DNA from 3 places in the Paraburkholderia sp. D15 genome. Region 3 is predicted to be linked to each of the others. Evidence: predicted binding sites of a transcription regulator. Region 3 holds the regulator's gene; each other region holds the start of a gene.
The links. Region 3 encodes LexA, which represses DNA repair genes until DNA is damaged. Its sites were predicted from a motif close to ACTGTATNNNNATACAGT; they were not measured.

Region 1 (10,465 bases), on a different replicon from region 3:
GCACTCGGCGGTGACTCGGCCGCCCCGGCAGCCGTGGCCGGCGTCGTGAACGCGGCTGTCGCCGGTCTATTGGCAGATCCGGTCGAGGCGCCGTATTTTGCGGCGGTAACAGGCAACACCAGCAAAAACAGTGCGGCCCATGACACCGCCGCGCGGTTGGAAGCATGTCTTACGCTGCAGTTCGAATCTCTCCTCGGGGGGCCGTATACGTATCCAGGACCGGTCAAGGTTGCCGGTGATGTCGACGCCCAACCGGAAATGTGTCAGGACATGACGACCGCCCATAACGACGTCGGCGTGCCTGGCTGCGTGTTCGATCAGTTCATGGTGGACCTGGTCGCGACGTTGCAAAGCAAGCTACCCGCCGCGGACTTTGCCGCCTTGACCTCGACGACCAATGGAACCTACCCGCTCACCGCGACCAATTCCGCCGGTATCCCGGTTGGCACAAAGTTCCAATATAGTGCGGTGCCGACTCTGTTCAACCTGCGCAGCACTATCACGAACGCTACGCCCGGAGGCCCGCTTTATCTGCCTCCTACGGTTGCGACATCATGCTCCGGCTAACGGCGGCGCGAAGCACGCGCAATATGGCTGGCCTCATTGCAGCGACGTGCGTGAGCGTCGCTGCAATTGGCTGGATGCATACGTCGCAGGGGCGGCAGCTTCTGGCTAAACTCGGCGTCCCGTGCCCAGTCGATACGGTCGATTCAAAAGTCGTCGTATCCATGCGGGACAACGCCATTTTGAGGAAAAGAGGCTCGATTGCGGCACCGGACCGTCCGGCCCTCGGACTGCAGCTCGATCGCAGTACGGAGACGGAAGTGGCCGAACAGATGGCCCGCGACAACGTGCATTGCGACGAGATTTCACGTGGCTTTCGCTATCTGCGCTGTCGCGGCGTACCGGCGCAACTGCTTCGCACAAACGGCCCGCCTGTGAGCGAAATATGGTTCAGCTTTAAACCGGACCGCACACTCATGGCGATCAATCTGTACCGCCGGGACATGACTGAATCCGAGACTAGGCAGAGCTGGCGGATCGCCTTGCAAAAACTGCGCGAAGCCCTTGGAGTTCCGACGGCGACGACCGGCGATACCACATTGACCTCTCTAATGGAAAAACCCGTGGCGGTGGCAAGGGTGGAATATGCGTATTCAGATTATGTTGCGACGGTCACAGCATCTCACTTGCCCTATGGAGGCTTGGCAGTGCGAGAACAGTATATGTCGGCAATGGCGACGCAATAAAGATGGATGCTGAAAGGGAGCACCCGACATCACTTCGGGTCTTCCTCGAGCGTGCCAGCGTCGTGTCGTTCGGGAGCGCTGACAAGGTAGCGACGGCCAAGTCTTCCCAGTCATGCTCCCTTGACTTACTACTGTAGTTTGCATAAGCGCGTCGACTCCAACGCGCTTATGTAGCCCACGTGGCTGTAGTAAGTCTTAGAGCGGCTGCTCAGGATTGCCGGGAGAATGGCTCCTGCGGGTCGTCAAGCGCCTCTCACCCTCCTTCAGCGAAGCGGTGTCGGCAAGTTGCTGGGACGTAACTGCGCCGCCCGGTGGTCCCTTGAATATCCGCTTATCCCGGCAGTCCCGTCAATTCCGTACTTTTGCGTCTGGCTAATTGCATGCTAGTCCAACGAATGCGGTTTCCTGGCAGCCCGGCGTCGCCTATCTAAAAGTTGGGATCTTGGGCTAAGATACCTGTATATTTATACAGTATTATTGGAGCCTGATCGTGACTCGGACTGCCACAGCCGGACAGCAGTTACGCACCCCCGAAGAACGGGCGCGTTCCATCGATGGTGCCCTCGACACAACTATGTATTCGGAGGCGGGGGGAATAACCCTTTGGCGGGGCTCCCAGCTGGGCGGTCGGCACACGCGCGTCGTGGTGTCTGGCAGCCCGCAGCTCGACGCTGGAATGCCGGGCGGTGGCTGGCCTCGTGGCGCGCTGACTGAGCTGCTCGTCTCAGGTCACGGCGTGGGCGAAATGCGGCTTCTTCGTCCTGCCCTTGCAGCAATCGCCGACCGGCCCGTCATGCTGTTGCAGCCACCGCACCGCCTTCAGCCGGCGGCACTGGCAGCTTGGGGCCTATCGGCAGAGCACGTGCGCGTGCTGCACGCCGGGAAAACGGCCGACGCGCTGTGGGCCGCCGAGCAGATCCTGCGCGCGGGCACCACCGGTGCGCTGATCTTCTGGCAAAACCACGTGCGGCCGGAGTCGCTGCGCCGCCTTCATCTCGCGGCGCAGACGTCCGACACGTTGTTCTTCCTGATCAGACCACTGGCGGCCGCGAGCGACGCTTCCACCGCGCCGCTGCGACTTGCGCTGCGCCCGGTGCGCGACGGCGTGAATGTGGAGTTTGTGAAGCGGCGTGGGCCGCGGCGCGACGACACGCTTTCTGTACTGCTCTCCCCTTCGCCCATCCTGAATGTGAATCGAAATGCAAGTGTGGATCGGCGTTCACCTCCCGCTACTGTGCCTCGAAGTGTTCCGGCCGAAGTGGTCGCGTGATGCGGGGGCGGCCCTCGTCGTGCTCGATCGCGAACGGGTGCTCGTGCTCGACGATGTCGCACGCGCTGCGGGCGTACGGCCAGGCATGCGGCGCGGCGGCGTTCTGACCATGGCTCCGGACGCGCAGTTGCGCGAACGTGATCCGGCGCGCGAACACGCCACCACCGTTGCACTGGCGACGGGCCTCATGCAGTTCTCACCGCAGGTCGCACTTGCCGCCGAAAACACGGTGCTGGTTGACGTCTCCGCGAGTCTGCGGCTCTTCGGTGGCGTGCGCGCGCTTCTGCGCGCCATGAAGCGCGTGGCGGAGACGATCGGCGTGACTGGATCGTTTGGCGTCGCGCCGACTGGCGACGGCGCGTGGCTGCTCGCGCGGCACGGCGGCGGCCGGGCACTCTCACAGCGATCGCTATTGCGCGCGCTGTCGGCACTACCTGTTACCCTCCTGCCGCCAGCCCGTAAATTCGCCGAATGGTTTACCGGCATCGGATGCGAGACGATCGGCGAACTGATGCGACTGCCGCGCGCGGGTCTGAAAAAACGCTGCGGCGTCGCGTTGATCGAACAGCTTGATCGCGCGACCGGAGGTGCGCCCGAGGCACATGAGTGGCTTGAGTTGCCGCCGACTTTTTCTGCGCGCGTGGAAATGCCGGATCGCATCGAACACGCCGAAGCCTGTCTGTTCGCCGCGCGCAGGTTGATCGCGCAGATGACGGGATGGCTCGTGAACCAGCAGCTGGCGATCGTCCGGCTCGGCGTCGTGCTCGAACACGAACGCGGCCGCGCGGCTATCGAGCCAACGACGATCGATATTGCGCTCGCCGAGCCGACATGGCGTGAGGAGCATGTCGTCAGGCTGTTACGCGAGCGGCTCGCGCGCGTTGATCTGGCTGCTGCGGTGATTGCGATCGGGATCGAGGCACGCGACGTTCAGGCGGCAGCGCCCGAATCGGATTCGCTCTTTCCGGAGCCTGGCGGCTCGCCGGCAGATCACGCGCGCCTGATGGAGCTGCTCGTCGCACGCCTCGGTCCGGAGAACGTCCTGCGGCCGGCGCCGGTTGCTGACCACCGGCCCGAAGAGGCCGCGCGCTGGGTGCCGCTCACCGACGCCGCGAAGTGGGTGGCACCGCCGAGCGACACGCCCCGACCGGTCTGGTTAATGGAAAAACCCGTGAAGCTTCTCATGCGTGCACACCGGCCGTTTTACGGCACGCCGCTGCGCATGGTGTCGCCGGGCGAGCGCGTCGAGGCCGGCTGGTTCGCGGGCGAACTCGTCACACGCGACTACTTCGTCGCCGAATCCGACGACGCGATCTGCTACTGGATCTACCGGGAGCGCGTCGGCAGTCGCGACGATGAGGAAGCGCGCTGGTATCTGCATGGGCTCTTTGGCTGAACGATCATGGATACCGCGTCATTCGCCCTGCCCGGCTATGCCGAGCTGCAGTGCTCTTCCAACTTCTCGTTCCTGCATGGTGCTTCGCACGCGGAGGAACTGTCGACGCGCGCCGCGCAACTTGGATACGAAGCGATCGCGATCACTGACGAATGCTCGCTCGCAGGCATTGTGCGTGCGCACGTCGCGGCAAAGGAAGCGGGCATCAAACTGCTGGTTGGCGCGCGCTTTCGCCTGACCAACGCCGACGGCTCGCCGGCGATCAATCTGCTCGCCATCGCGCAGAACCGCGATGGGTACGGAAACCTGTCCGAACTGATCACGCTCGCTCGTACTCGCACGGCAAAGGGTGCCTATCTGCTCACGCCGCGCGATCTGGATCACGGCGAAGCGCCCTGGTCCCATCTGCGCGGCTTGCCTGACTGCCTCGTCGTCGTGTTGCCGGATTTCCCTGCATCGGCCGCGCGACTGGACGCGCAGGTCGAATGGGCCTCCGAAACGTTTCCCGGTCGCGTCTGGGTTGCATTGACGTTGCTCGCGCGTGCAATGGATGACATCCACCGCGACGTGGTGGAGACCGTGGCGATGCGTCATGACGTGCCGGTAACTGCGACGGGCGACGTGGTCATGCACGTGCGTTCGCGCAAGCCCCTGCAGGACACGCTGACCGCGATCCGCGTCGGGCGGCCGGTCGCCGAATGCGGATTTGACCTTGCGCCGAATGCTGAACAGCACCTTCGCTCCAGGTTGCGGCTCGCGAATCTCTACCCCCGCGCTGCGCTGTCGGAAACCTTGAACGTTGCGAGCCGGTGCTCGTTTTCGCTGGATGAACTGCGGTACGAATACCCCGACGAACTGGTGCCGCACGGCACGACGCCGACTGCGTATCTGCGGCAGGAGACTTACATCGGCGCGCAGCGGCGCTATCCTGCCGGTATTCCACACAGCGTGCAGGAACAGATCGAGCACGAGCTCGCGCTGATCGCGGACCTGAAATATGAGCCCTATTTCCTGACCGTCTATGACATCGTGCGCTTCGCCCGTAATGCCGGAATACTGTGCCAGGGCCGCGGATCGGCGGCCAACTCGGCGGTCTGTCATTGCCTTGGCGTGACCGAGGTCGATCCCGCACGAAGCAGCATGCTCTTCGAGCGGTTCATCAGCAGGGAGCGCGGGGAACCGCCGGATATCGACGTCGACTTCGAACACCAGCGCCGCGAAGAAGTTATCCAGTACATCTATGCAAAGTACACGCGCACGCGTGCCGCCATTGCGGCTGCCGTCACGACCTACCGGCCACGCAGCGCGATCCGCGAGTCGGGCAAGGCGCTCGGGATCGATCTGTCCATCGTCGATCGCGTGGCGAAGGCGCACCATTGGTTCGATTCGAGTCAGGATCTGCTCAGGCGTTTCGCCGAGAGCGGGCTTGACGCGGAAACACCGCTGATCCAGCAATGGGCGACGCTCGCGATGCAGCTACTCGGTTTCCCGCGACATCTCTCACAGCACAGCGGCGGGTTTGTGATCGCGCGCGGGAAACTTTCCCGGCTCGTCCCAATCGAGAACGCGTCGATGCCGGACCGGAGCGTCATCCAGTGGGACAAGGACGATCTCGAAGCGCTGGGGCTGCTCAAGATCGACGTTCTTGCTCTCGGCATGCTGTCGGCGATCCGACGCGCGCTCGATCTCGTTGCGCAGCAGCGCGGCGAGCCGTTCGAACTGCAGGACATACCTCCTGAAGACCCGGCCACCTACGAGATGATCTGCTGCGCCGACACCGTCGGGGTTTTCCAGATCGAATCGCGCGCGCAGATGAGCATGCTGCCGCGGCTGCGCCCGCGCGTTTTCTACGATCTCGTGATCGAGGTCGCGATCGTGCGTCCGGGCCCCGTACAGGGCGGCATGGTGCACCCGTATCTGCGCCGGCGTCAGGGCCTTGAACCCGTGTCATTCCCAAGTCCTGATGTCGAGAAAGCTCTCGCGCGCACGCTCGGCGTGCCGATCTTCCAGGAACAGGTGATGCAGGTGGCGATGCTCGCGGCGGGCTTTTCCGCCGGCGAGGCTGATCAGCTTCGCCGGGCGATGGCCGCGTGGAAGCGCAAGGGCGGCCTGCAACACTATTACGACCGCATCGTGAATGGCATGCTGGAGCGCGGCTATGACCGCGAATTCGCCGAATCGATCTTTGCGCAGATCCAGGGCTTCGGTGAATACGGCTTCCCTGAAAGTCACGCGGCCAGCTTTGCGCTGCTCGTGTATGCGAGTGCCTGGCTCAAGTGCCACGAGCCGGCTGCGTTCCTTTGTGCGCTGCTTAACAGCTATCCCATGGGTTTTTACTCGCCGTCGCAGCTTGTCCAGGATGCGAGGCGGCACGGCGTGATCGTGCTGCCCGTCGATGTCACCGTGAGCAACTGGGATTCGACGCTCGAAGGAGACGGCTCAAACACGCCGGTGCGTCTGGGGCTGTCCCTCGTGCGCGGCATGAGAGCGGAGGCGGCAGCACGTATCGAAGCGGCGCGAGCGGTACGCGTGTTTGCTTCGACTGCTGATCTGGCGAACCGCGCGCAGCTCGACCGGCACGACCTGCAGGTGCTGGCTGACGCCGACGCGCTCGTGCGCCTTGCCGGCAACCGGCGGCAGGCACTATGGAGCGCGGTCGCGGCGGTACCGGACCGGGATCTGTTGCGCGGCGCTGCGCGCGATGATGCCACACCCTCGCTCTCACCACCGAGCGAAGGCGAAGGCATCATCGGCGATTACCGGTCCACGGGGCTGACACTGAACCGGCACCCCGTCGCGCTGCTGCGCCCGCTGCTGCTGAAAAAGCGGCTGATGCCCACGCACGTGCTGATGCGCTATCGTAATGGCCAGCTGGCGCGTGCGTGCGGCATCGTCACCGTGCGGCAGCGGCCCGGCACGGCAAACGGCGTGATGTTCATGACCCTCGAGGACGAAACCGGATCGGTGAATATCATCGTCTGGAAGTCAGTACTTGAAAAATTCCGGCGCGAGGCGCTCGGCGCATCCCTGCTGGCGGTCTATGGCGTGTGGCAGCGCGAGGGTGAGGTACGGCATCTGGTTGCCCAGCGGCTGGTCGACGTTTCTGACCTGCTCGGAACGCTCCGTACCGTGAGTCGCAACTTCTGCTGAATCGCTTGAGGAACTTAAAATGGATGTGCGCGTGGGTACCGCCAGCTGGACTGATCCGACGCTGATCAAAAGCAAGAAATTCTATCCGCCGGGTTGTACGAGCGCCGAGGCGCGACTGCGTTTCTACACGAGTCAATTCCCGACCGTTGAGGTCGATTCAAGTTATTACGCGATGCCGAGTGCTTCCAATTCGGCTTTGTGGGTCGAGCGCTCGCCGGCGGACTTCGTCTTCAATATTAAGGCATTCAGGTTATTCACCGGCCATCAGACGGCACGCGACATGTTCCCGAAGGACATGCAAGCCGCCCTGCCCCAGAACGGCAAGAAAAACCTGTACTACAAAGACGTGCCGGACGACGTCCGGAGCGAATTGTGGCGCAGGTATCTGAAAGCGATCGAGCCATTGCGCGCGGCCGGAAAGCTCGGTGCGGTGCACTTCCAGTTTGCGCCGTGGGTGACGAGCGCGCCAAGGGACGTTGCGCACGTCGCCCATTGTGCTGAGTTCATGGCCGGCTATACCGTTGCCGTCGAGTTTCACAACAGATCGTGGTTCGACGAAAAGCACGCTGCCTCGACGCTTGCATTCGAACGCGAGCGTGGTCTCGTCAACGTGATCGTCGACGAGCCACAAGGTTCGGGTAACAGTATTCCATCGGTGTGGGAGGTGACGAACGATCAGCTTGCCCTGGTCCGCCTTCATGGCCGTAATCACGAGACCTGGAACATCAAGGACGCAGCCGCGGCCAGCGACCGGTTTAACTACGACTATAGCGATGAAGAGCTTGCCGGGCTCGCCGACGAGATCAGACGGATAGCCGCGCTCGTTGCGCGCACACAGGTGATTTTCAATAACAACTACGAAGATCAGGGGCAACGCAACGCAAGAACGCTCACGCGACTTTTAGAACGGAGCGCGGCTGTTCCGTTTGCCTGATGCCAATACGTTCGCCGGCGGTTATCTGCCATGAACTGCCGTCGAGGTCGTCGTCCGGTTCCATGCGCTAGATCTCCAAGGCCCTTGCCCAACGACCGCTTTGCGGCGAGCAAAGTTCCGGGTGACACTGCTTCGATCCGGCCACAAACCGTCCCCCTCAAGCCTTCGGTGAACGACCGGCAACGAATGACAAACAGTCACTCGTGGGCGCCGGGTTCGATGGTCTGTCGCCCAAAACCGGACCGAGCTACGGCGTTGCTGAACAGCTCACTTTGGCGATTCGATCGCCCGCCACCATTGGGGACTTTGCATGCTCGCCCTAACCGATATCGATTGTGCGACTGGTGCACGGTGCCGGCTCCATTTTCGGCACGGTCAACGTGAGTACGCCGTTGTCGAACTTTGCCAGGGCGCGACCGGGATCAGCGTACTCAGGCATCGGAATTGTGCGCACGAAGCGTCCATGCGCCCGCTCCAGCCGATAGCAGCCGTTTTCCTCACTGCGTACATCCTGCTTTTTCTCTCCACGCAGCACGATCGCCCCGCCCTCGACGCTCACCTTCACGTCTTCGCGATCCATCCCCGGCAGTTCTGCAGTCACGCGCAGCACCGGCCCCTCATCGACGACGTCGATGCGAGGCTGGAAGCGTGGTGAACTGAAGTCGCCGAACCATCGTTCGAGCGCGCTACGGCCGGCAAACGGGTCGTGGAAAATCTCTTCCAGGGCGCGCCAAGGTTCTCGAGGAAACAAACGCAAACCCGGCCCATGAAGATTCTGACGGTTCGCTCGACGGCGGACGTTCCGGCCCGTCCGCATCGGACTTGCGGGCAACCCCGCGAAGAAACTTGAAGGGGTTCCATTTTTTCGGATCAGAGTTCATCACTTTGCTTTCCACCAACGCAGAGAAACTACGGCCGCCGCGCCAGATCGAAGTTCTGCGTTGGCGGTCGCCGCCAACGCAGAGCTCTCCTTACTGAACGGTGGACCAGACGGTCGCCAATCAAATCCTACCGACACCTGTCATCTGCTCAGTCCGTTCGCACTTCGATGCGCCGCGGCCGGGCTTCGTCGCGCCTCGGTATCGTCAGTTGCAGCACGCCGTCTTTCAGGCTGGCGTCGATTTTTGATGCGTCGAAGTCCGGACTGAGCGAAAACGCCCGCGCGAAATGAGGCTCGCGGATTTCGGCGTGCTGCAGTCGCAGACCGGCAGGCGTGGGTACCGACGCTTCGGCCTCGATATACAGATTGCCGTCATGCACTTTCACTTCAAGCGTCTCCTTCGTGACGCCGGGCATGTCTGCCCACAGCGTGATGCCATGGCTGTCCTCAAACACGTCCACGGCTGGAGCGATGGTTGCCCGCGGTGCCGGCCGTTCGCTCCCGTTGCGGGAGATCGCGTTCTGTTCACGGCCTGTGAGTTGGGTCTTTTCGTTCATGACTATTCTCCTTGACTGGCTGGACAGAAACTTACTGGACCGTAATGGCTTTCGGTTTCGACGACTCGCGCTTGCCGACGCTGATGGTCAGGCAGCCGTTGGCGTAGCGTGCCTGCACCTTGTCGGGGTCCGCATGTTGTGGCAGTTCGATCGCGCGACGGAATGAGCCGGAGAACCGCTCCTGCGCGTAGGTACGGATATCGCCACTCCCCTGCGGCGCAATGCGTTTGCGCTCGCCGCTGATGGTCAACAGCCCCTTCTCAATGGAGACGTCCAGTTCGGACGTCGTGAGACCTGGTACGAACGCGACAATTTCCATAGAGTCGTCCGTGGTCCCGATATTGATCTGCGGGAAAGCGCCGACGCGGCTGGAGCGCAGGCTGGAGGGGAAACCGCCGAAAAGGGTATCCATCTGTCGCTGCAACCGGGCGAATTCACCGAAGAGATCGGCGCCGGAATAGAGATCACTCATGGTCGTATCCTCCTTTGAAGTTACGGAGGCGAACGGGCACACGCGCTCCAGTTCGCCTGCCAGTTGAGGGCAAACAAATCGAAACACGCAGCGCGCCCGATTGCGGGCGCGACTGCCTGAGCGGAAATCAAGATAGAAATCGCGGGCTGAAATTTCAAGGGCAGCCACGACGAAATTTCTGACCGGTCGCCCCTACCGCAAAGCACCCGCTTTCCGACCGGAGCGGTCCGGACGTCTCTGCCTCAGGGCCAGCACCTGGAGGGAACAGGTCGCCATCGGGACCGTGCGGGGTCTCCGAGAAAAGGTCGGGCGGACATCCTCGGCAACCGTCCGGCAACCAGCCGCGCTGCTGCAAGTGTCAGTGTTTCCACGTCGACCGGTTTGCGTAGGAAAAATGTCCACGGTGCCTGCTTTTCGACCGGCGGATTGCCGGCCGAGATCACCGCGACTGGCATGGAGGCGAGCACCGCATGCCGGCGCAAGTGCCCGCACAGTTCCCCGCCGTCTGCAACCGAAGGATGAGCGATTTTTCGGAAAGCGGCAGTCCGCAACGGCT
Region 2 (10,465 bases), 1.2 Mb from region 3:
GGTGACGGCGAGGCTCATCGGCCAGAGCAGCAGCAGCGGCGCCAGCATCCAGTCGAGAATTTCGCCGAACAGCGAGCGCGGGCGTGCTTCGGCGGCGGCCTCGGTTTCGTCCGGCGGGGCGAACGGATTGGCGTAGCGCTCGTCGCGCGCCTCGTCGAGATCCGCCGCGTGCGCCGTGGCGCGGTCTTCGCGCGCGGACATGGTGGCGCTCTACTTGAAGTGGTGGCTGGCCGGCATGGCGCCGGACGGCTCGGATTGAGCGGCGGGAGCTGAGGCGGAAGCGGGTGGCCCGGCGACGCCGGCTTCGGCCTCGGATGCCGCCTGTGTCTGGCTGCCGGCCGCGGGCGCGGCCTTCTCCAGACAGTAGCCCAGTCCGCGCACGGTGATGATGCGCACGCCGCTCGGCTCGATCTTCTTGCGCAGCCGGTGCACGTAGACTTCGATTGCGTTGTTGCTGACTTCCTCGCCCCATTCGCACAGATGGTCGACCAGCTGTTCCTTCGAAACCAGCCGGCCGATCCGTTGCAGCAGCACCTCGAGCAGACCGAGTTCGCGCGCCGACAGGTCGATCACCTGCTCGTTGACATACGCGATCCGCCCGACCTGATCGAACGACAGCGAGCCGTGGCGCACCACCGTCGGGCCGCCGCCCGCGCCGCGCCGGGTCAGCGCGCGCACGCGCGCTTCGAGTTCGTTCAGCGCGAAGGGTTTGGCCATGTAGTCGTCGGCGCCGAGGTCGAGGCCCTTCACGCGTTCGTCGACGCTGTCGGCGGCGGTCAGGATCAGCACGGGCAGGGTGGAATTGCGTGCGCGCAGGCGGCGCAGCACTTCGAGACCGGACATGCGCGGCAGGCCCAGATCGAGAATCAGCAGGTCGAAACTTTGCACGGAGAGCGCGGCGTCGGCCTCTATACCATTCTTTACGTGGTCTACGGCATAGGCCGATTGGCGGAGTGATCGAACCAGACCGTCCGCGAGTATGCTGTCGTCTTCGGCAATCAGAATTCGCATGGTGCGCCAGCCTGGCCTTGCCGGCACCGCGGGTATCCCCGGCGCACAGCGGTCTCCGAAAATTATTGTGGGTAGTTGGGCAGTGCGACGGTAAAAATGCGCGTTCGCATGAGAATCGCGCTTGCCAAAACTACTGTTTTTTTATACAGTGTCTGGGTTTCGTGCGCTGCCTTCAAAAACGGGCGGCACACCTGCCTCAGACGCCGTTCATCATAGCAAAGGACGATTCATGGAAGAAAGCAAGAAAGGCTCGGCTGGACTGACTGCTGAAAAGAGCAAGGCACTCGCTGCCGCACTCGCGCAGATCGAAAAGCAGTTCGGCAAAGGGTCGGTCATGCGGCTCGGCGCAGGTGAGGTAGTCGAAGACATCCAGGTGGTTTCAACCGGATCGCTCGGCCTCGACATCGCGCTGGGCGTCGGCGGTTTGCCGCGTGGCCGTGTGGTCGAAATTTATGGTCCGGAATCGTCGGGTAAAACCACGCTGACGCTGCAAGTGGTCGCTGAAATGCAGAAGCTCGGCGGCACGGCAGCGTTTATCGACGCGGAACATGCGCTGGACATCCAGTACGCAGGCAAGCTCGGCGTGAACGTGAACGAGCTGCTGGTTTCGCAGCCGGACACCGGTGAACAGGCGCTTGAAATCGCGGACGCCCTGGTGCGTTCGGGCTCGATCGACATGATCGTGATCGACTCGGTCGCGGCACTCGTGCCGAAGGCTGAAATCGAAGGCGAAATGGGCGACTCGCTGCCGGGTCTGCAAGCGCGTCTGATGTCGCAAGCACTGCGCAAGCTGACCGGCACGATCAAGCGCACGAACTGCCTGGTGATCTTCATCAACCAGATCCGCATGAAGATCGGCGTGATGTTCGGCAACCCGGAAACCACCACGGGCGGCAACGCGCTGAAGTTCTACGCGTCGGTGCGTCTGGACATTCGCCGTATCGGTTCGATCAAGAAGAACGACGAAGTGATCGGCAACGAAACGCGCGTGAAGGTCGTCAAGAACAAGGTGTCGCCACCGTTCCGAGAAGCGATCTTCGACATTCTTTACGGCGAGGGTATCTCGCGTCAGGGCGAAGTTATCGATCTGGGCGTCACGGCCAAGATCGTCGACAAGGCCGGCGCCTGGTACAGCTACAACGGCGAACGTATCGGTCAGGGCAAGGACAATGCGCGTGAATTCCTGCGCGAAAATCCGGAAATCGCTCGCGAGATCGAAAACCGCATCCGTGAATCGCTGGGTGTGAATGCCATGGCCGAAGCGGTAACCGCTGGTGCCGGCGCAGAAGTCGCGGACGAAGAAGAGTAACCATCAAGTGATACGCAAGGGCCGGCCGTTGTCCCATGCTGGACGCAGTGCGGACGGCCCACGCGCTAATCGTGATTCAGATAGCGATTCTTTTAGCAGCGACGACCCGTTCGACCCATCCGAATCGTTCGACGCGCACGACCGCGCCGAGGGCCGAGGCCCGCAGCGCGCGTCGTTCAAGCCGTCCCAGTCTGCCGGTTCCGCTTCTGGTTTCGGTTCCTCCGAAGCCGCTCAACCCGGCGAGTCCACCTACACCCGTTCGCGTCGCGTACCCGGCGAAGCAAGGCCGGATCAGGACGAAGCCAGGAAATCCCAGCGCCCCGTCCGTTCCCTGAACGGGCGAGCACTCGGCTATTTATCCCGTCGTGAATACAGCCGTGCCGAACTCGCACGCAAGCTGAAACCGTACGTCGAGGAAACCGATTCGCTCGATACGCTGCTCGATCAACTGGAAGCCGAAAACTGGCTGTCCAATTCGCGTTTCGCCGAAAGTCTGATTCATCGTCGTTCGTCGCGATTGGGGGCGAGCCGCATCATCGGTGAACTGAAACAGCACGCGGTCGATTCGACGCTCGTCGAGGAAGCCAGTGCGCAATTACGCGAGACCGAATTCGCGCGCGCCCAGGCCGTGTGGGAAAAGAAATTCGGCCGCTTGCCCGAATCGCCTGCCGAACGCGCGAAGCAGGCGCGCTTTCTGGCATCGCGAGGTTTCTCGGGTTCGACGATAGGCAAAATCCTCAAGGGTCTCGACGACGAGTGATCCTGGCAACCCGCCATACGGTCGTCCGTTAGAACGCGTTCAAGTCTTTCCCCTGCGCCTCTGCCTGGCCGTCACCGGCGCGTTGTTCCGCCGCTGTCCGGCGAGCGCCATCGAAGCATCCCGCCGCGATCGTCGTCAAAAAAACCGCTTCGAGATAGCGCCTAACCCGCTCAGCCGCGCGCCGCTTGGGCCTGCGCAATCCAGCCTGTCCCAAATACCCAGTATGCTAAAATTCGTGGGTTTTCCAATCCGGCCTTTCCTTCCCGCATGCCGCTTTCCTCGCCCGTAACCCGTCAGTTGCGCCATCGCCGCGCAATCCGCGCGGAAGCCTATGAGCGAGCCGATGGCCTGTGGGATGTGGAAGCGTGCTTGACTGACGAAAAACCGCGCGACGTGGTGCTTGCGTCGGGCGTCCGGCCCAATGGTCAGCCGATCCATGAACTCTGGCTTCGCATCACCATCGATCGCTCGCTCAATGTCGTCGACGCCGAAGCGTCGTCCGACTGGGTGCCCTATCCAGGGCAGTGCGAAGTCAGCAATCCCGCCTACCGTGCCCTCATCGGGCTCAATCTGCGCCATAACTTCCGCCGTGAGTCTGCCCGTTTGCTGGGCGGCACGGCCGGTTGCACGCATCTCACCGAGCTATGTGCAATTTTGCCGACCGCCGCGATTCAGGCATTCGCCGGCGACGTGTGGCGCACCGGTGACAGCGCGCGCGGCGCGGCAGCCCGTTCTGGAGACGAATCGTCCAACAGCACAGGCGAGCATTCCAACGACAAACCGCCATTCCAGCTGGGACGCTGCCACGCGCTGCGTTTCGACGGCGAGGCGGTGCAACAGTTTTATCCGCGCTGGTATGGCCACGCACCGCGTTCCGCGGAGCGCGTGGCAGCGTCAGGCGACGGAGCGGTCCGCCAGACAGGCAAGGGCGGCAACGTGTCCGGCATGAACGACGGCAGCGGAAACGAAGTTCAATCCAACTCTCAGACTGAAGGGAATCACGCATGAAGATTCACGAGTACCAGGGTAAGGAAATCCTGCGGAAATTCGGCGTCGCGGTACCGCGCGGCAAGCCGGTCTTTTCGGTGGATGATGCGGTCAAGGCCGCGGAAGAGCTCGGCGGCCCGGTTTGGGTCGTGAAGGCTCAGATCCACGCGGGTGGCCGTGGCAAGGGCGGTGGCGTGAAGGTCGCCAAGTCGCTGGAACAGGTTCGTGAATACTCGAACCAGATCCTCGGCATGCAGCTCGTCACGCACCAGACCGGTCCGGAAGGCCAGAAGGTGAATCGTCTGCTGATCGAAGAAGGCGCTGACATCAAGAAGGAACTGTATGTCGGCCTCGTGATCGATCGCGTTACGCAGAAGATCGTCGTGATGGCATCGAGCGAAGGCGGCATGGACGTCGAGGAAGTCGCGGAAAAGACGCCCGAGCTGATCCACAAGATCGCCGTCGACCCGGCAACCGGTCTGAAAGACGCCGAAGCCGACGAGCTGGCCACGAAGATCGGCGTGCCCGCCGCTTCGCTGCCGCAAGCTCGCGCGATCCTGCAAGGCCTGTACAAGGCATTCTGGGAAACCGACGCATCGCTGGCCGAAATCAACCCGCTGATCCTGACCGGCGACGGCAAGGTCATCGCGCTGGACGCCAAGTTCAACTTCGATTCGAACGCGCTGTTCCGTCATCCGGAAATCGTCGCGTACCGCGATCTGGACGAAGAAGATCCGGCTGAAGTCGAAGCGTCGAAGTTCGACCTCGCGTACATCTCGCTCGACGGCAACATCGGCTGTCTGGTGAACGGCGCCGGCCTGGCCATGGCGACCATGGACACCATCAAGCTGTTCGGCGGCGAACCGGCGAACTTCCTGGACGTGGGCGGTGGCGCCACGACCGAGAAGGTCACGGAAGCGTTCAAGATCATGCTGAAGAACCCGAACCTGACCGCGATCCTGGTCAACATCTTCGGCGGCATCATGCGCTGCGACGTGATCGCGGAAGGCGTGATCGCGGCGTCGAAGGCCGTGTCGCTGAAGGTGCCGCTCGTGGTCCGCATGAAGGGCACGAACGAAGACCTGGGCAAGAAGATGCTCGCCGAATCCGGTCTGCCGATCATCGCGGCCGACAGCATGGAAGAAGCGGCTCAGAAGGTCGTCGCGGCGGCATCGGGCAAGGCGTAAGCCAGACCCGGAGCGCGTTTGTTCGAACAGACGCGCTCGCCACGCGCATTCACCAGGATTACGAATGGCGGCGCACGTGTGACGCATCAGCGGCGCCGGTGGAGAACATCCCGCCGGCCGACGCAAACTCCGCGCTACACGTCGACGCCAAACGAACAGAGGTCAATACATGTCGATTCTGATTAACAAAGACACCAAGGTCATCACGCAGGGCATTACCGGCAAGACCGGTCAGTTCCATACGCGTGCTTGCCGCGAATATGCAAACGGCCGCGAAGCGTACGTTGCAGGCGTGAACCCGAAGAAGGCCGGCGAAGATTTCGAAGGCATTCCTATCTACGCGAGCGTCGCCGAAGCCAAGGCTGAAACGGGCGCGACCGTGTCGGTGATTTACGTTCCGCCGGCAGGCGCTGCCGCTGCGATCTGGGAAGCGGTCGAAGCCGACCTGGATCTGGCGATCTGCATCACGGAAGGCATTCCTGTGCGTGACATGATCGAGCTCAAGGCACGTATGCGCGCGAAGAACAGCAAGACGCTGCTGCTCGGACCGAACTGCCCGGGCACGATCACGCCGGACGAACTGAAGATCGGCATCATGCCGGGTCACATCCACCGCAAGGGCCGTATCGGCGTCGTGTCGCGTTCGGGCACGCTGACGTACGAAGCAGTCGGTCAATTGACGGCGATCGGCCTCGGCCAGTCGTCGGCGGTCGGTATCGGCGGCGACCCGATCAACGGTCTGAAGCACATCGACGTGATGAAGATGTTCAACGACGATCCGGATACGGACGCCGTCATCATGATCGGCGAGATCGGCGGTCCGGACGAAGCCAACGCGGCCGAGTGGATCAAGGACAACATGAAGAAGCCGGTGGTTGGCTTCATCGCGGGTGTGACGGCGCCTCCGGGCAAGCGCATGGGCCACGCCGGCGCGCTGATCTCGGGCGGTGCGGATACGGCCGAAGCGAAGCTGGAAATCATGGAAGCCTGCGGCATCAAGGTCACGAAGAACCCGTCGGAAATGGCGCGTCTTCTGAAGGCGATGCTGTAAGTCGACATTCGCGCGCAATCGAGGCGCGAATTTTGATACGCTTACGGAACCCTTTCGTGAGCGTACGGTTTGAAAAAAGCGGGGGAGTGCAGACTCCTCCGCTTTTTTATTGGCTGTGCGCCAGACCTGACTGGCCTTCCGCCCATGCTCGAATTCCTTGCCACGCTCCATTGGGGCGCTGTCGTTCAGATCATCGTCATCGACATTCTGTTGGGTGGCGACAACGCGGTCGTGATCGCGCTCGCCTGCCGCAACCTCGCGCCGTCGCAGCGCACGCAGGGCGTGCTGTGGGGCACGGTCGGCGCGATCGTGCTGCGCATCGCGCTGATCGCGTTCGCCGTCGCGTTGCTCGACGTGCCGCTGCTGAAGTTCGCGGGCGGGCTGTTGCTGCTGTGGATCGGCGTGCGGCTGATGGCGCCCGCGCATGACGTGCACGAGCACATCAAGCCGGCCGACAAGCTGCTCTCGGCGATCAGAACGATCATCGTCGCGGATGCGGTGATGAGCCTCGACAACGTGATCGCCATCGCGGGCGCGGCGGAAGCGGCCGATCCGGATCATCGCCTCGCACTGGTGATTTTCGGGTTGGTGGTCAGCATTCCGCTGATCGTGTGGGGCAGTCAGCTGGTGCTGAAACTACTCGATCGTTTTCCGGTCGTGGTCACGCTCGGCGCGGCCTTGCTCGGCTGGATCGCCGGTGGTTTGATCGTCAACGATCCGGCCGGCGACCGGTGGCCGATCCTCGACACGCCGGCTGCGGAGTACGGCATGTGCGCGGCGGGCGCGCTGTTCGTCGTGATCCTGGGGTACCTGCTGAAGCGGCGCAATGCCGCGCGCGCAAGCGCCTGAGCCGCTCGCGCAGGCGCGTCTGGGCGACGCGCGTCAGCACCTAGCACAGATTACCGCGCACCAAACATTAGCCATTCGGCTGACTGTCGGCGGCAAGCCTCAATCGCTACGATTTCAACGCCTGTTCCCGATCCGTGGGGCAGGCGTTTTCGTATCAGGAGTCTGCTCATGACCGTTACCTTGCCGTTTTCGCCTTATACCCAATCGTCCCTGCCGCCGCGTTTCTCGCTGGAGCGAGCGCGCTGGTCCGCGCGTCTCGTGCGCGCTTGCCGCCGCCTGAACCTTGCGCTCGGCTTCACGCTGATCGAACTGATGATCGTGCTGGCGATCGTCGGCGTGATCGCCGCTTATGCGATTCCCGCGTATCAGGACTATCTCGCTCGTAGCCGCGTCGGCGAAGGGCTTGCGCTCGCGGCGTCGGCCCGTTTGTCCGTCGCGGAGAACGCCGCGAGCGGCGGCGCGCTCGGCGGCGGTTACGCGTCGCCGCCTGCCACGCGCAACGTCGAGTCCATTCACGTCGACGACGACACCGGACAGATCACTGTCGCCTTCACGGCGCGCGTGGCGGCGGCCGGCGCGAACACGCTGACGCTGGTGCCTTCGGTGCCGGACAACGCCGATGCGCCGACCGCGCGCGTCGCGTTGAGCAGGAGCGCGGTGCAGGCGGGCGCGCTCACGTGGGAATGTTTTGCGGGGGGCAAGGCGTCGTCGTCACTGCCGGCACCGGGCGCTGGCCCCGCACCTGCCGAAGCACCGACGCTCGCGGCGAATCTCGCACCACCCGAATGCCGCTCATGATCCACTCTTGACCTGCGGGAGACCCGCGTGCGAATAAGCGCGCGGGTGGCCGAACGCGCGTAAAACGCTGATTTTCGAGCTATTTCGGCCGGGCCGGCGCACAGCGGGAGGATTTTTTTGTATAGTGCGCCGGTTGCTGACGCCCACCGGTTACTCGATGCCCACCCCATTCGCGCGCTACCTTTCTCTCATTCTGCTGGCTCTCGCGTTGGTGCTGCCTTATGCAGTCGTCAACCACACGTATCCGATTCCGACCTTCTATGCCGAATTCACGGCGCTGTCGCTCTATCTGTTGACCGGCGCCGGCGTCGTGCTGATGGTGGCGAGCGCCAAGCCGCGCGTCGCGTTCGCGTCACCGGTGGTTGCGCTGGTGCCGTTGCTGTTCGGCCTCGTGGTGGTGTCGCAGTCGGTGCTGCTGCCGGTCTCGCAACCGTCGATGAACTGGCTCGGCGGCGGTTACCTGCTGGCGGCGTTCATGGCGGTGCATGCCGGGTACGGCTTCGCGCGCGTCAAGCTCGATGAAACGGCGCTGCGCTGGGCGGCGGAGGCGTTGATCGTCGGCGGGTTGTTCGCGGTGTTCTGCCAGGTGATCCAGTTGTTCCACCTCGAAACGCGCGTATCGCCGTTCGTGGTGGCGTACAACATCACCGTCGAGCGACGGCCGTTCGGCAATATGGCGCAGGCTAACCACCTCGCCACCTACATCGCGTTCGCGATGGCCGCGGCGATGTTCCTCGTGCAGACGCGGCGTATCGCCGTGAGTATCTGGCTGCTTGTCTCGACCCTCTTCGCGGTGGGCCTCGCGCTGACCGTGTCGCGCGGGCCGTGGCTGCAGATGGGCGTGATCGTGGTGGCGGGTTTCTGGATGGCGTTCGCGCAGACGCGCAGCGAGCCGCTGCTTCGCCGCAGCAACCGTCAATGGCTGGTGCCGATCGCATTGGCCGTGCTGTTCGTGGTGGTCAATGCGCTGATTCGCTGGGCCAACGTGCGCTATCACCTGGAGCTTGGGCAGTCGGCGGCGGAGCGCTTCAAGGACGCCGGCCAGATCGCGCCGCGCCTCGCGCTGTGGAAGTACGGCTGGACGATGTTCAAGACCCATCCGCTGCTGGGTGTCGGTTGGGGCGAGTTTCCGAGCTATCAGTTCGCGTTCGTGAAGAACCTCGGCGGCGTCGAGATCGCCAATAATTCGCACGACATCTTCATCGACCTGCTGGCGAAAACCGGCTTGATCGGCGTCGCGATCGTGCTGCTCGGCCTCGGCGCGTGGCTGGTCCGCGTGGTGCGTGCGCCGCAGAGCGCGGCTCGCGTATTCGGCGTTGCGTTGATCGGCGTGCTGGCGATGCATGCTCTGGTCGAATACCCGCAGCAGTACATGTTCTTCCTGCTGCCGGCCATGTTCGTGTTCGGCTTGCTGGACACGCGTTCGCTGCGGCTCGTGCCGGCGCGTCTATCGTTCGGCGCGTTCGCGGTGGTGGTGTTCGGTGGACTGGCCGCGTTGTATCCGGTGTATCGCGACTATGCGCGCTCGGAAGTGCTGTACTACGGCTCGCGCCCTGCCGAGCAGTATCGTGCGGACCCGTCGTTCCTCTTCCAGGCGTGGGGCGAGTATGGTCTCGCGACACTGCTGCCGATGAATTCGATGGACCTGCAGCACAAGCTGGCGATGCATCGCCAGGCGCTGGCGTTGTTGCCGGGAGAAACGGTGCTGCGCCGTTACGCGGTGTTGCAGGCGCTGAGCGGCGACACGGCAGCGGCGTTCGATACGGTCGAGCGCCTGAAGATTTTCGCGGTGGAACTCAATGACTGGCCGCTGCAACTGAGCTATCTGTACCAGCTTTGCGACGAGCAGAAAACGCTCGGCGCGTTCAAGGCGGAATTGATGAAACGCTACGGCTTGCCGCCCGCCGACATCAATCAGGACGACGACAGCGACGACGATTGAGGGTGTAGCGATGCAACCTGCCTGAGTACGGACACGGAAACACGTATTCGGGCGCTGTCGGCGATGTGTTCTGCGATCCAGAACGTTAAAGCAACCGCCATTCATTCGCGGTTTTTATGATTCGACTATCGATAATCCGGGGAAGTCCATGAAATTTCGTCACCTGATTGCTGCCTTGCTGATCGTATCTCCGCTGGCGCACGCTGCATCCTTCGACTGCAAGAAGGCATCGACCTTCGTGGAGAAGGCAATTTGCGCCAATCCGCTGCTTGGAAAACTGGACGATGCCCTGACAGGAAACTACAACGCAATGTTGGCGACTGACCTGGGCGACGGCGGCGCGTCGTTGAAGAAGGAGCAACGTGCATGGATCGCGCAACGCAACAAGTGTACGAACGACAAGTGCCTGGTCGATCTGTACCGCAAGCGCGTGGATGATGTTTGCGACGCACCTGTCGTGTCAGGCGTCCATGCGGAGTGCGTCCAATCGATTGACATCAGTTCAGTAGCGGCAGCACCTGCAACTCAAGCCAGCGCATAGTCCGGCGATTCGCACGTCATTGGAATGGTG
Region 3 (10,465 bases):
CCCTGGCGGCCAAAAAGCGCGCCCATGGGCGCGCTCGAGGGTCCTGCACGATCTTCTGCGCTACCGCACCGGCGTGTTACCCACCGCCCGCGGCGGCGGACAATGCTCGCTTACTGCGGTTGATAAATCGAATCGAACACGCCGCCGTCGGCAAAGTGCGTCTTCTGTGCGTTGGTCCAGCCGCCGAACGAATCGTCGACGGTGTACAGCTTCAGCTTCGGAAACTTCGCGGTCAGTTCGGCCGGCACCTTGTTCGAACGCGGACGATAGAAGTTGCGCGCGGCGATCTCCTGACCTTCCTCGCTGTACAGGAAGTTCAGATACGCTTCGGCGACCTTGCGGGTGCCATGCTTGTCGACCACCTTGTCCACCACGGCCACCGGCGGCTCGGCCAGGATACTGACCGACGGCACGACGATTTCGAACTTGTCCGGACCGAATTCCTTCAGCGACAGGAAGGCTTCGTTTTCCCACGCGATCAGCACGTCGCCGATACCGCGCTGCACGAAGCTGGTGGTCGCGCCACGCGCGCCCGAATCCAGCACGCCGGCATTCTTGTAGAGCTTGCCGACGAATTCCTTCGCCTTCTGGTCGTTGCCGCCCGGCTGATGCTCGGCATACGCCCAGGCCGCGAGGTAGTTCCAGCGCGCGCCGCCCGAGGTCTTCGGATTCGGCGTCACGATCGACACGCCCGGCCGGGTCAGATCGTCCCAATCCTTGATGTGCTTCGGGTTGCCCTTGCGCACCAGGAACACGATCGTCGACGTGTACGGCGACGCGTTGTCCGGCAGACGCTTCTGCCAGCCCTTGTCGAGCAGGCCCTTGCTGGCCAGCGCGTCGATGTCGTACGCCAGCGCCAGCGTCACGACGTCCGCCTGCAGGCCGTCGAGCACCGAGCGCGCCTGCGCGCCGGAGCCGCCGTGCGACTGCTTGAAGGTGATCGTCTCGCCGGTCTTCGCCTTCCATTCCTTGCCGAATGCCTGATTGACGTCCTGGTACAGCTCGCGGGTCGGGTCGTAGGACACGTTCAACAGCGTCGTGTCGGCCGCCTGTGCCTGCGCCATCGCGCCGAGTGCGCCGGCCGCGCCGAGCGCGAGTGCCGCGATGAGTTTCTTCGTCTTGCCTGCCAGCCCCGTATTCCGGTGATTCATGTCAACTTTCTCCGCGTGGTGGTCCGCTGAAACAGCGTGTGGTGTTGTTCTACGTCGCGGTCACGTGCACATGAGCGCCAACTCGAAGGGCAGTCTATCGAAGAGCTTTCATCATTAAAAATAATGTTTCCTCATTCTTTAATACGCAAAAGTGGTAATGACAGCCAGACAAGGCGTTGCGACGCGAAATCGGATGTTCAAGCGCCGTTTACCGGCGTTATCGCGACCTCGCGGCGGTGTCCGGGAGGACGAACTTAAAGTAAAGCTTGAATTGCGCGGAATACTGTATAAAAATACAGTCACCTGTTCATACATACAGTGACCATGACCAAACTCACCGCACGCCAGCAGCAGGTGTTCGATCTGATCCGCCGGGCGATCGAACGCACCGGTTTTCCGCCCACCCGTGCGGAGATCGCCGCCGAACTCGGCTTCAGTTCCGCGAACTCCGCCGAGGAGCATCTGCGCGCACTGGCACGCAAGGGTGTGATCGAACTCGCGGCCGGCGCCTCGCGTGGCATCCGGCTGCTGAGCGGGCAGGAAGATTCGCCGCATCAGTTCACGCTGCCGCACGCCAGCATCATGCAGTTGTCGTTGCCGCTGATCGGGCGGGTCGCGGCGGGTAGCCCGATCCTCGCGCAGGAACATATCTCGCAGCATTACGCGTGCGACCCGGCGCTGTTCTCGAGCAAGCCCGATTACCTGTTGAAGGTGCGCGGGCTGTCCATGCGCGACGCGGGCATCTTCGACGGCGACCTGCTCGCGGTGCAGAAGAAAAGCGAGGCGAAAGACGGCCAGATCATCATCGCGCGGCTGGGTGACGATGTGACCGTCAAGCGTCTGAAGCGTCGGCCGAACGGTATCGAGCTGATTGCGGAGAACCCCGACTACGACAACATCTTCGTCGAGACCGGCAGTGCGGAATTCGCGCTGGAAGGGATCGCCGTCGGACTGATACGGCCGAGCGAGTTTTAAGCGGTCGTCGAGGGTTCGTCAGTGTTTCGGCGGCGGGTCCTCAGCGGTTGAATCCCCGCGTCATCGAAGCTAGCTCTCGCGGCTGGCTCGTGAATCGTCCGGGATTGAGCCGCAGGCATTCACGTTGGTTTCTTTTCTGCGTGACGGCGTGTTTCCACGCCGTCTGTCGAAACACGCCCGTACGTTGGGCGACGCTCGAAGCCAGCGTTAAAGCGGCGTTACCGCCGCACTCACGTTGCATCATCGTTGCATCGCCTGGAGAGAATCATGGAACGCCTTGCCCGTCTGCTGCCCTTCCGTCAGTTCGGCCGTCTGCGTCATCTGCGCAAGCTGGTGCCCTGCTCGTTGATCGAGGCATCGGCGGCGAGCACGCCATCGCTGTTCGATTCCGCCGACGGCGCATCGAGCCTGCCCTCCGCGCTGCCGGCGTTTGCACGCGTGTCGCTGAACTCGGGCCTGAATACCGCCGAGCCGGCGCGCCGTGCGCCGGTGCGCGTCTATCACGGTCCATCGCGGCTGATCATGGTCGGCACCGTGGACGCGGTGTGCCGCATGATCGACCGGTGTATCGCCGAAGAAGCGAATGTGCAGGGCGCAGCCGTCGAAGCCTGAAGGTTCGGATTGTCGCTTTGATATGACGCTGGGTATCACATCGGGTATAACGCCGGATGTCGCGCAGGGATCGTTTTGGCGTGGCCGTGGTCCACGTTAGATCACATTCGATGGAGAATTCCGCGCGATGCCCGCTTCAATCCGATTCACCCCGCGATTGCCCCCGCGAACCAGGACCCCGCGAACCAGGACCCGAATGAACCGACGCTCGAACGCACCGATGAAAGGCAGCGCCACCCGCCCGCTGATCGTGACGTTGATCGTGGTCGTGGTGATTGCCGCGCTCGGGTTCGCTTATGCGTCGCCGTATATCGCGTTGAACAATCTCAAACGCGCGGCGGATGCGCGCGACGCGCAGACCGTCAATCAATACGTCGACTTTCCCGCATTGCGCGACAGCCTGAAACAACAGGTGACCGGCCTGTTGACGCGCCGCCTGGACCAGCACGGCAGCGGCAATCCGTTTGCCGCCATCGGCGCGATGATCGGCGTTGCGCTGATCGGTCCGCTCGTGGATGCGTATGCGACGCCGGACGGCGTCGCCGCGTTGCTCAACGGCATGCCGCCACGCGGCAATCCTGGCGAGCGGCCGCCCGCGCCTGCCGTGCCGCCCGCATCGGATGCGGCGCCGGGCGCAACCGCGCCCGCCCCGGCAACGCCATCAACACCGTCAACGCAACCATCCGGCACACCGGCAACCCCCACGCCGCCGCAACCGCCCCAGACCACGGCGGGCTATCGCGGCCTCAACGAGTTCGTCGTCACGTACCAGCATGGCGCGGGCGACGCGCGTTATTCGGCGATCTTCGCGCGCGAAGGCCTGTTCACGTGGAAGCTGGCCGCGGTGGACCTGAACGAGTAATGGCCGCTCGCGGGCCGGCCGGATCAGGCCGCCGCCTGCTCCTGCTCCGCCGACGACGAACACGCCACCAGAATGCTGCACGAAATCCGGTCGAGCAGCGGCGTGTTGCCGGCGCCCATCCACCATCGCGACAAGCCGGTGCGGCAGCGATGGCCGACCACCACGAGGTCGACGTGCAACTCGTTGGCCAGGTTCGCGATCTCGTCGATCGGATGGCCGAACGCAAAGTGCCCCTGCGCGCTCACGCCGCGCTCGGTGAGCCAGTCCACGCCTTCCTGCAAGATATCGCGAGCGGATTTCTCGAAGCTCCCGCACGCCACATCGGTCAGCAGGCCCGCGCTTTGCGCGATGCTAGAACGCATATCCACCACGGACAGCAAATGCGTTTCGGCTTTCAGATCCAACGCCAGATCGGCGCCGCAACGCAATGCCTTGCGGCCTTCGCGCGAGCCGTCGTAGCACAGCAGGATTTTCTGGTAGCTCGCCATGATTTTCTCCCTCCGCGCGGAGCGCACGGTCTGAATCAATCATGGTGCGCCGCAATTCAGCTTGCAAGGGATGGAAAACGCTAACCGTGCGACGCGCACCCGCCCATCGCGCCCTAAACCGGTGCGTAGGGGGATTGGCGGTGATAGGTAGCAAAGCGAACCGGCCGTGCAACCCCATGCCGCACTGCACGAAAGCCCTGCTGCACATCGGGACGACGCCCTTTGCCAGCCTGGCGATGCCCTAGAATAGGCGGCCTTCGCGGCGACGCGCGGCGAGCGTGCCAACCGGCCACTCGTGGCATGCGTTGCGCTCGTGCCACGCGAGCCGTCCATGCCAATCGCGCGAGCCGGAACGCTGGACCGCCGGACCGCCGGATCGCCTCACGCCGGCGGCATCCGTCACACGCAAGCCGCACCTCTTACCGGAGCTTTCCTCGATCCATGTCCGACGCTGCCATCGAGTTTCATCAGGTTGAAAAACGCTACGGCGAGAAGACGGTCGTCGACGGTCTGTCGTTTCATGTCGATGCCGGCGAATGCTTCGGCCTGCTCGGCCCGAACGGCGCGGGCAAGACCACCACGTTGCGCATGCTGCTCGGCATCGCGGCGCCGGACGCCGGTGCCATCCGTCTGTGCGGCGAACCGATTCCGGGCCGCGCGCGCGTCGCCCGGGCGCGCGTGGGCGTGGTGCCGCAGTTCGACAACCTCGATCCCGATTTCACGGTGCGCGAGAACCTGCTGGTGTTCGGCCGCTACTTCGGATTGAGCGCCGCGCAATGCCGCGCGATGGTGCCGTCGCTGCTCGAATTCGCGCGCCTCGAAAGCAAGGCGGATGCGCGCGTGAGCGAACTGTCGGGCGGCATGAAGCGGCGTCTGACGCTGGCGCGCGCGCTCGTCAACGATCCCGACGTGCTGATCATGGACGAACCGACCACCGGTCTCGATCCGCAGGCCCGGCATCTGATCTGGGAGCGGCTGCGCTCGCTGCTCGCGCGCGGCAAGACGATTCTGCTGACCACGCATTTCATGGAGGAAGCCGAACGGCTGTGCGACCGCCTGTGCGTGATCGAGGAAGGCCGCAAGATCGCCGAGGGCGCGCCGGATGCGCTGATCGCGTCGGAGATCGGCTGCGACGTGATCGAGATTTTCGGCCCCGATCCGGTGGCGTTGCGCGACGAGCTTGCGCCGCTCGTCGAACGTACCGAGATCAGCGGCGAGACGCTGTTCTGCTATGTGAACGACGCGCAGCCCGTGCACGCGCGTCTGAAGCAGCGCGCCGACCTGCGCTATCTGCATCGCCCGGCGAATCTGGAGGACGTGTTCCTGCGGCTCACGGGCCGCGAGATGCAGGACTGAGCCCGGACCGACGCGCCGGCACCTTCGAGAAACGCCCTTCAGGCCGATTCGGCCCACGCCGCACGAACGAGACACGCCATGGACATGGACGCACGCAGCTACGACACCCCGGGCCACGCCCCCAGCGACAAACCGTCGGCCCAGCAGCCGTTCGGCGCCTTCCCCGCCAACGCGGTCAACTGGATCGCGGTGTGGCGGCGCAATTATCTGGTGTGGAAGAAACTCGCGATCGCCTCGATGTTCGGCAACCTGGCCGATCCGATGATCTATCTGTTCGGTCTCGGTTTCGGCCTCGGGCTGATGGTCGGCCATGTGGACGGCGTGTCGTACATCGCCTTCCTCGCGGCCGGCACGGTGGCGTCGAGCGTGATGATGTCGGCGAGTTTCGAGTCGATGTATTCGGGCTTCTCGCGCATGCACGTGCAGCGCACGTGGGAAGCGATCATGCATACGCCGCTCACGCTCGGCGATATCGTGCTGGGCGAAATCATCTGGGCGGGCAGCAAGTCGATGCTGTCGGGCGCGGCGATCATGCTGGTGGCCGGCGCGCTCGGCTACGCCAGTTTTCCGTCGATGCTGCTAGCGTTGCCGGTCATCGTGCTCACCGGTCTCGCGTTCGCGAGCATCGCGATGATCGTGACGGCGCTCGCGCCCTCGTACGACTTCTTCATGTTCTATCAGACGCTGGTGCTCACGCCGATGCTGCTGCTCTCCGGCGTGTTCTTTCCGGCTTCGCAGTTGCCGGCCGCGGCGCGCGCGGTGACCGGCGCGTTGCCGCTCGCGCATGCGGTCGATCTGATCCGGCCGGCCATGCTCGACCGTCCGGTCGAGCACGCGGCCTGGCATCTGGCCGTGCTGGCCGCGTATGCGGTGGGAGGATTCGTGATTGCGGCGGTGCTGTTCCGCCGCAGGATGATGAAATAACGTCGAGCGCGTGAGCTTCGCTCAGCGCCCGTACGGCATTCGTACAACGCTCGTTCAGTCTTCGTCGTCGGTCCAGGGAATGTCGACGTCGGAGATGAAGGCGACCGTCGCGAACGGGCCGCCGTCCTGACGGCCGATCTTGCCATCCGCGCGCTGCCATTCGACGCGGAACATCGTCGCCGGATCGTCGGCGATCAGACGCACCGTGCGAACTTCATCCGGATCGGCTTCCTCGACGGGACCGTCGAGCGACACCTGCAATTCCTGCGGCCACAGACCGTCGGCGGGATCGTAGATCTTGTCGCCGTCGGGAATCAGCGTGAAAGCCTCCACGCCGATCGTCGCCGAGGCTTCGACGATCATCTTGCCGAGTGCGCGCAACAGCGCCGTGGCGCGCGCCGAATTGGCCTGGCGGATCGCCAGATCCCCGCGCGTCAGCGCCTGTTCGAGTTTTGGGTTGGTTTTTTGCTGCGCCATTCGATGTCCTGAGTCGTATCGTTATGTGATGGACAGCGCGCGATGGGGTTCGCGCGCCGCTCTCGCTCCGTTTTTTTCGGGCTGAATCCTACCACTGCGCTTGCTGGCATGACGCCTGGGCGGCCGTCTCTCCGAACCCGGCCGCGCTCCGGTCGTGCGCCGCAACATCGCACGCCGCGCGGCGCGGCGCGATCCGCTGCGACCCCGGTGCACCCCGGTGCGCCCCATCAGCCCGCCCCGTCCAAGACAGTGTAGGTCGTGATTCGTTTTCCGACACGGAGATTTGCCGGTCAGGCCGCGGGGCGCCGCCGCCGATGCCCCGCCGCTTTCGGCGCGCCATCGCCGCCCGGCTTCGGCCGCGCGATCTCCGCGATCAGATGATCGCGAAACGCGCGTACCGCCGACGGCAGTTCGCGCCCCGCCATCGTCTGCACCTGGATGCTGCGCTGACGCATCTGCGGATGGGTGAGCGGCATCATGACGAAGCCGTCGCCGGCATAGCGGTCGCGCACCGACAGCAAACCCGTGAACATGACCGCGCCGGACTTCTGCGCATAGCGATACATCGCGCCGCTGTTGTTGCAGGTCAGATCGGGGTCGAGCAGGATGCCCTCCAGCGCGCAGGTGATGTCGATCAACTGACGTATCGTCGTGCCCGGCGCGGGCAGCACCAGCGGATACGCGCGCAGATCGGCGAGCGACACCCTGGCGCGCGTGGCGAGCGGATGCCCGGCGCGCAGCAGCGCATACACCGGCGCGCGTTCGGTGTGCTCGACCTTGACGCCCTTCTCCGGCGCGAGACTGAAGGTCAGCGCGAGGTCGGCATCGCCGTCGCGCACGCAACGGGTCGCGGCGCCCGGCGACATCACCGAGAGCGTGAAGTCGATGCCCGGGTATTGATCGCGGAAGCTCGCCATCGCGGTGGGCAGGAAGTCCGCGGCGAAGCCCTCCGAACTGGCGAGCTTGATCATGCTGCCGTGCAGACTTTCGAGGCCGCCGATTTCCTTCATCACATGCGCGGCTTCGAGCAGGCTGCGCTGCGCGTACGCGAGCAGCCGCTCGCCCGCTTCGGACAGCGCCATGCCGCGCGGACGCCGCTCGAACAGCGCGACGCCCAGTTCGCTCTCGAGCCGCGCGATCTGCCGGCTGATGGCCGAGACAGCCACATGCAGCCGCGCGGATGCGTCGCTGATCGAGCCGGTGCGCGCGACTTCGACGAAGTAACGCAGCGCGATGCCGTGCAGGGAAAGGGTCATGGATTCACTCCCGGAAGTCGGTTCGAGGCTGGCCTGAGCTTTGCCTTTCCGGCAACGCAAGCTTCGAAATACGATCATTGTGACAAAAAAAACGGCTACCTAGAATCGGTCACGAGCTGCGGAACAGCGCTTTCGCACTGCACGTTGCACTGAAGAACAGGGAGACATTCATGAGCCGTACCGAGGCTATCGACCACGCGACACGCCACTTCGAATCCGGCGCGTTCCTCGACAACCTGAACCGCCGCGTCGGCTTTCGCACCGAGAGCCAGGAGAGCGACCGCGCGGCGACGCTGCTCGCGTATCTGACCGACGAGATCACGCCGGAAGCCGAAGCGCTCGGCTTCACGACCCGCATCGTCGCGAATCCGGTGGACGGCCTCGGGCCGTTCCTGCTCGCCGAGCGCCACGAAGCCGCGCATCTGCCGACGGTGCTGATCTACGGTCACGGCGACGTGGTGCGCGGCTACGACAGCCAGTGGCGCGCGCCGCTCACGCCGTGGGCCGTGACGGTCGAAGGCGAACGCTGGTTCGGCCGCGGCACCGCCGACAACAAGGGCCAGCACAGCATCAATCTCGCCGCGCTGGCGAGCGTGCAGGCCGCGCGCGGCGGCAATCTCGGCTTCAACGCGAAGCTGCTGATCGAGATGGGCGAGGAAACCGGCTCGCCGGGGCTCGATGCGATCTGCCGCGCACACGCGCACGAACTCGCCGCCGACGTGTTGATCGCGTCCGACGGTCCGCGCCTCGCGGCGCGCCGTCCGACCGTGTTCCTCGGCTCGCGCGGCTCGGTGAACTTCAAACTGTCGCTGAATCTGCGCGACAGCGCGCATCACTCGGGTAACTGGGGCGGCCTGCTGCGCAATCCGGCGACCGTGCTGGCCAACGCCCTGGCGAGCCTCGTCGATGCGCGCGGCGTGATCACCGTCGACGGCTTGCGGCCGCCGCCGATTCCAGAGGCCGTGCGGCGCGCGCTGGCCGACATCGCGGTCGGCGGCGGTCCGGGCGACCCCACCGTCGACGTTCACTGGGGCGAGCCGGGTCTGAGCGCGCCCGAACGCGTGTTCGGCTGGAACAGCTTCGAAGTGCTCGCCTTCAAGGCCGGCAATCCGGAGAACCCGGTCAATGCGATTCCGGCCACGGCGTTCGCGCATTGCCAGTTGCGCTTCGTGGTCGGCACCGATTGGGAAAACCTCGAACGTTATCTGCGCACGCATCTGGATACGCACGGTTTCGAGCAGGTGCGGATCGACGTCGAACGCGGCGCGCCGGCCACGCGTCTGGACCCCGACGACCCGTGGGTGACGTGGGCCGTCGCGTCGCTCGAACAGACCACCGGCAAGAAGACTGCGGTGCTGCCGAACCTGGGCGGCACGCTGCCCAACGAAGTGTTCGCCGACACGCTCGGCCTGCCGACCATCTGGGTGCCGCATTCGTATCCGGCCTGCTCGCAGCACGCACCGAACGAGCATCTGCTCGGGCCGGTGGTGCGCGAAGGCCTGCAGATCATGGCGGGTTTGTTCTGGGATCTGGGTGAGAACTCGCCGCCTTTCCACCTTCGTCACGAGACCCCATCACGATGATCACGTCCACCCTGCAAGCCAGCACCGCGCGCCCGTCGGCCGCGAAAGCCCATCGCATCATTCTCGCGGCGTCGATCGGCAACGCGCTCGAATGGTTCGATCTCGTCGTGTATGGATTTTTCGCGGTGACGATCGCGAAGCTGTTTTTCCCGGCGCGCACCGAGGCCATTTCGCTGATGCTCACGCTCGGCACCTTCGGCATCTCGTATCTGATCCGTCCGCTCGGCGGACTCGTGCTCGGCTCGCTCGCGGATCGCGCGGGCCGCAAGGCGTCGCTGCTGCTGTCGATCGCGCTGATGATGCTCGGCACGCTGACCATCGCGCTGATGCCGTCGTATGCGGTGATCGGTCTATGGGCGCCTGCGGGCATCATGCTGTCGCGTCTGGTGCAGGGTTTTTCGGCGGGCGGGGAATTCGGCGCATCGACCGCGTTTCTGGTCGAACATGCGCCCGAGCGGCGCGGCTTCATGGGGAGCTGGCAGTTCGCGAGCCAGGGACTGGCCACGCTGCTCGCGTCCGGTTTCGGCGCGCTGCTGACGAGTCAGTTGAGCAACGCGCAACTCGAGTCATGGGGCTGGCGTGTGCCGTTCCTGTTCGGTCTCGCGATCGGACCGGTGGGCTTCTATATTCGCCGCTACGTGGACGAAGGTGCCGAGTTCGCCGCCGAGCCGAAAGCCCGCACGCCGCTGCGCGATCTGTTCGGCACGCAGAAGGCGCGCATGCTGATCGCGGTCGGTTCGCTGATCGTGTCGACCGCGGCCAACTACATGATCCTGTACAT

Region 1: the regulator LexA is predicted to act here: its motif matches at 1,706-1,723, upstream of imuA (translesion DNA synthesis-associated protein ImuA).
Region 2: the regulator LexA is predicted to act here: its motif matches at 1,144-1,161, upstream of recA (recombinase RecA).

What each region holds. Positions count from the first base shown of each region.
Region 1 is NZ_CP110397.1:439,769-450,233, forward strand. Features, by position in the region: gene LFL96_RS36620 (hypothetical protein) at 1-567, shown strand, start outside; gene LFL96_RS36625 (hypothetical protein) at 591-1,250, shown strand; gene imuA (translesion DNA synthesis-associated protein ImuA) at 1,825-2,520, shown strand; gene LFL96_RS36635 (DNA polymerase Y family protein) at 2,450-3,916, shown strand; gene LFL96_RS36640 (error-prone DNA polymerase) at 3,923-7,066, shown strand; gene LFL96_RS36645 (DUF72 domain-containing protein) at 7,086-8,000, shown strand; partial or broken gene LFL96_RS36650 (Hsp20/alpha crystallin family protein) at 8,320-8,881, opposite strand; gene LFL96_RS36655 (Hsp20/alpha crystallin family protein) at 9,030-9,437, opposite strand; gene LFL96_RS36660 (Hsp20/alpha crystallin family protein) at 9,469-9,909, opposite strand.
Region 2 is NZ_CP110395.1:3,732,313-3,742,777, reverse strand. Features, by position in the region: gene LFL96_RS16205 (sensor histidine kinase) at 1-201, opposite strand, end outside; gene LFL96_RS16200 (response regulator transcription factor) at 211-1,011, opposite strand; gene recA (recombinase RecA) at 1,241-2,320, shown strand; gene recX (recombination regulator RecX) at 2,328-3,080, shown strand; gene LFL96_RS16185 (DUF2889 domain-containing protein) at 3,348-4,088, shown strand; gene sucC (ADP-forming succinate--CoA ligase subunit beta) at 4,085-5,254, shown strand; gene sucD (succinate--CoA ligase subunit alpha) at 5,424-6,305, shown strand; gene LFL96_RS16170 (TerC family protein) at 6,450-7,154, shown strand; gene LFL96_RS16165 (pilin) at 7,323-7,952, shown strand; gene LFL96_RS16160 (Wzy polymerase domain-containing protein) at 8,110-9,894, shown strand; gene LFL96_RS16155 (lysozyme inhibitor LprI family protein) at 10,043-10,435, shown strand.
Region 3 is NZ_CP110395.1:2,558,616-2,569,080, forward strand. Features, by position in the region: gene LFL96_RS10925 (sulfate ABC transporter substrate-binding protein) at 111-1,151, opposite strand; gene lexA (transcriptional repressor LexA) at 1,476-2,126, shown strand; gene LFL96_RS10935 (hypothetical protein) at 2,394-2,738, shown strand; gene LFL96_RS10940 (DUF2939 domain-containing protein) at 2,935-3,600, shown strand; gene LFL96_RS10945 (universal stress protein) at 3,624-4,088, opposite strand; gene nodI (nodulation factor ABC transporter ATP-binding protein NodI) at 4,530-5,444, shown strand; gene LFL96_RS10955 (ABC transporter permease) at 5,529-6,368, shown strand; gene LFL96_RS10960 (hypothetical protein) at 6,423-6,845, opposite strand; gene LFL96_RS10965 (LysR family transcriptional regulator) at 7,136-8,101, opposite strand; gene LFL96_RS10970 (M20 family metallopeptidase) at 8,272-9,684, shown strand; gene LFL96_RS10975 (MFS transporter) at 9,681-10,465, shown strand, end outside.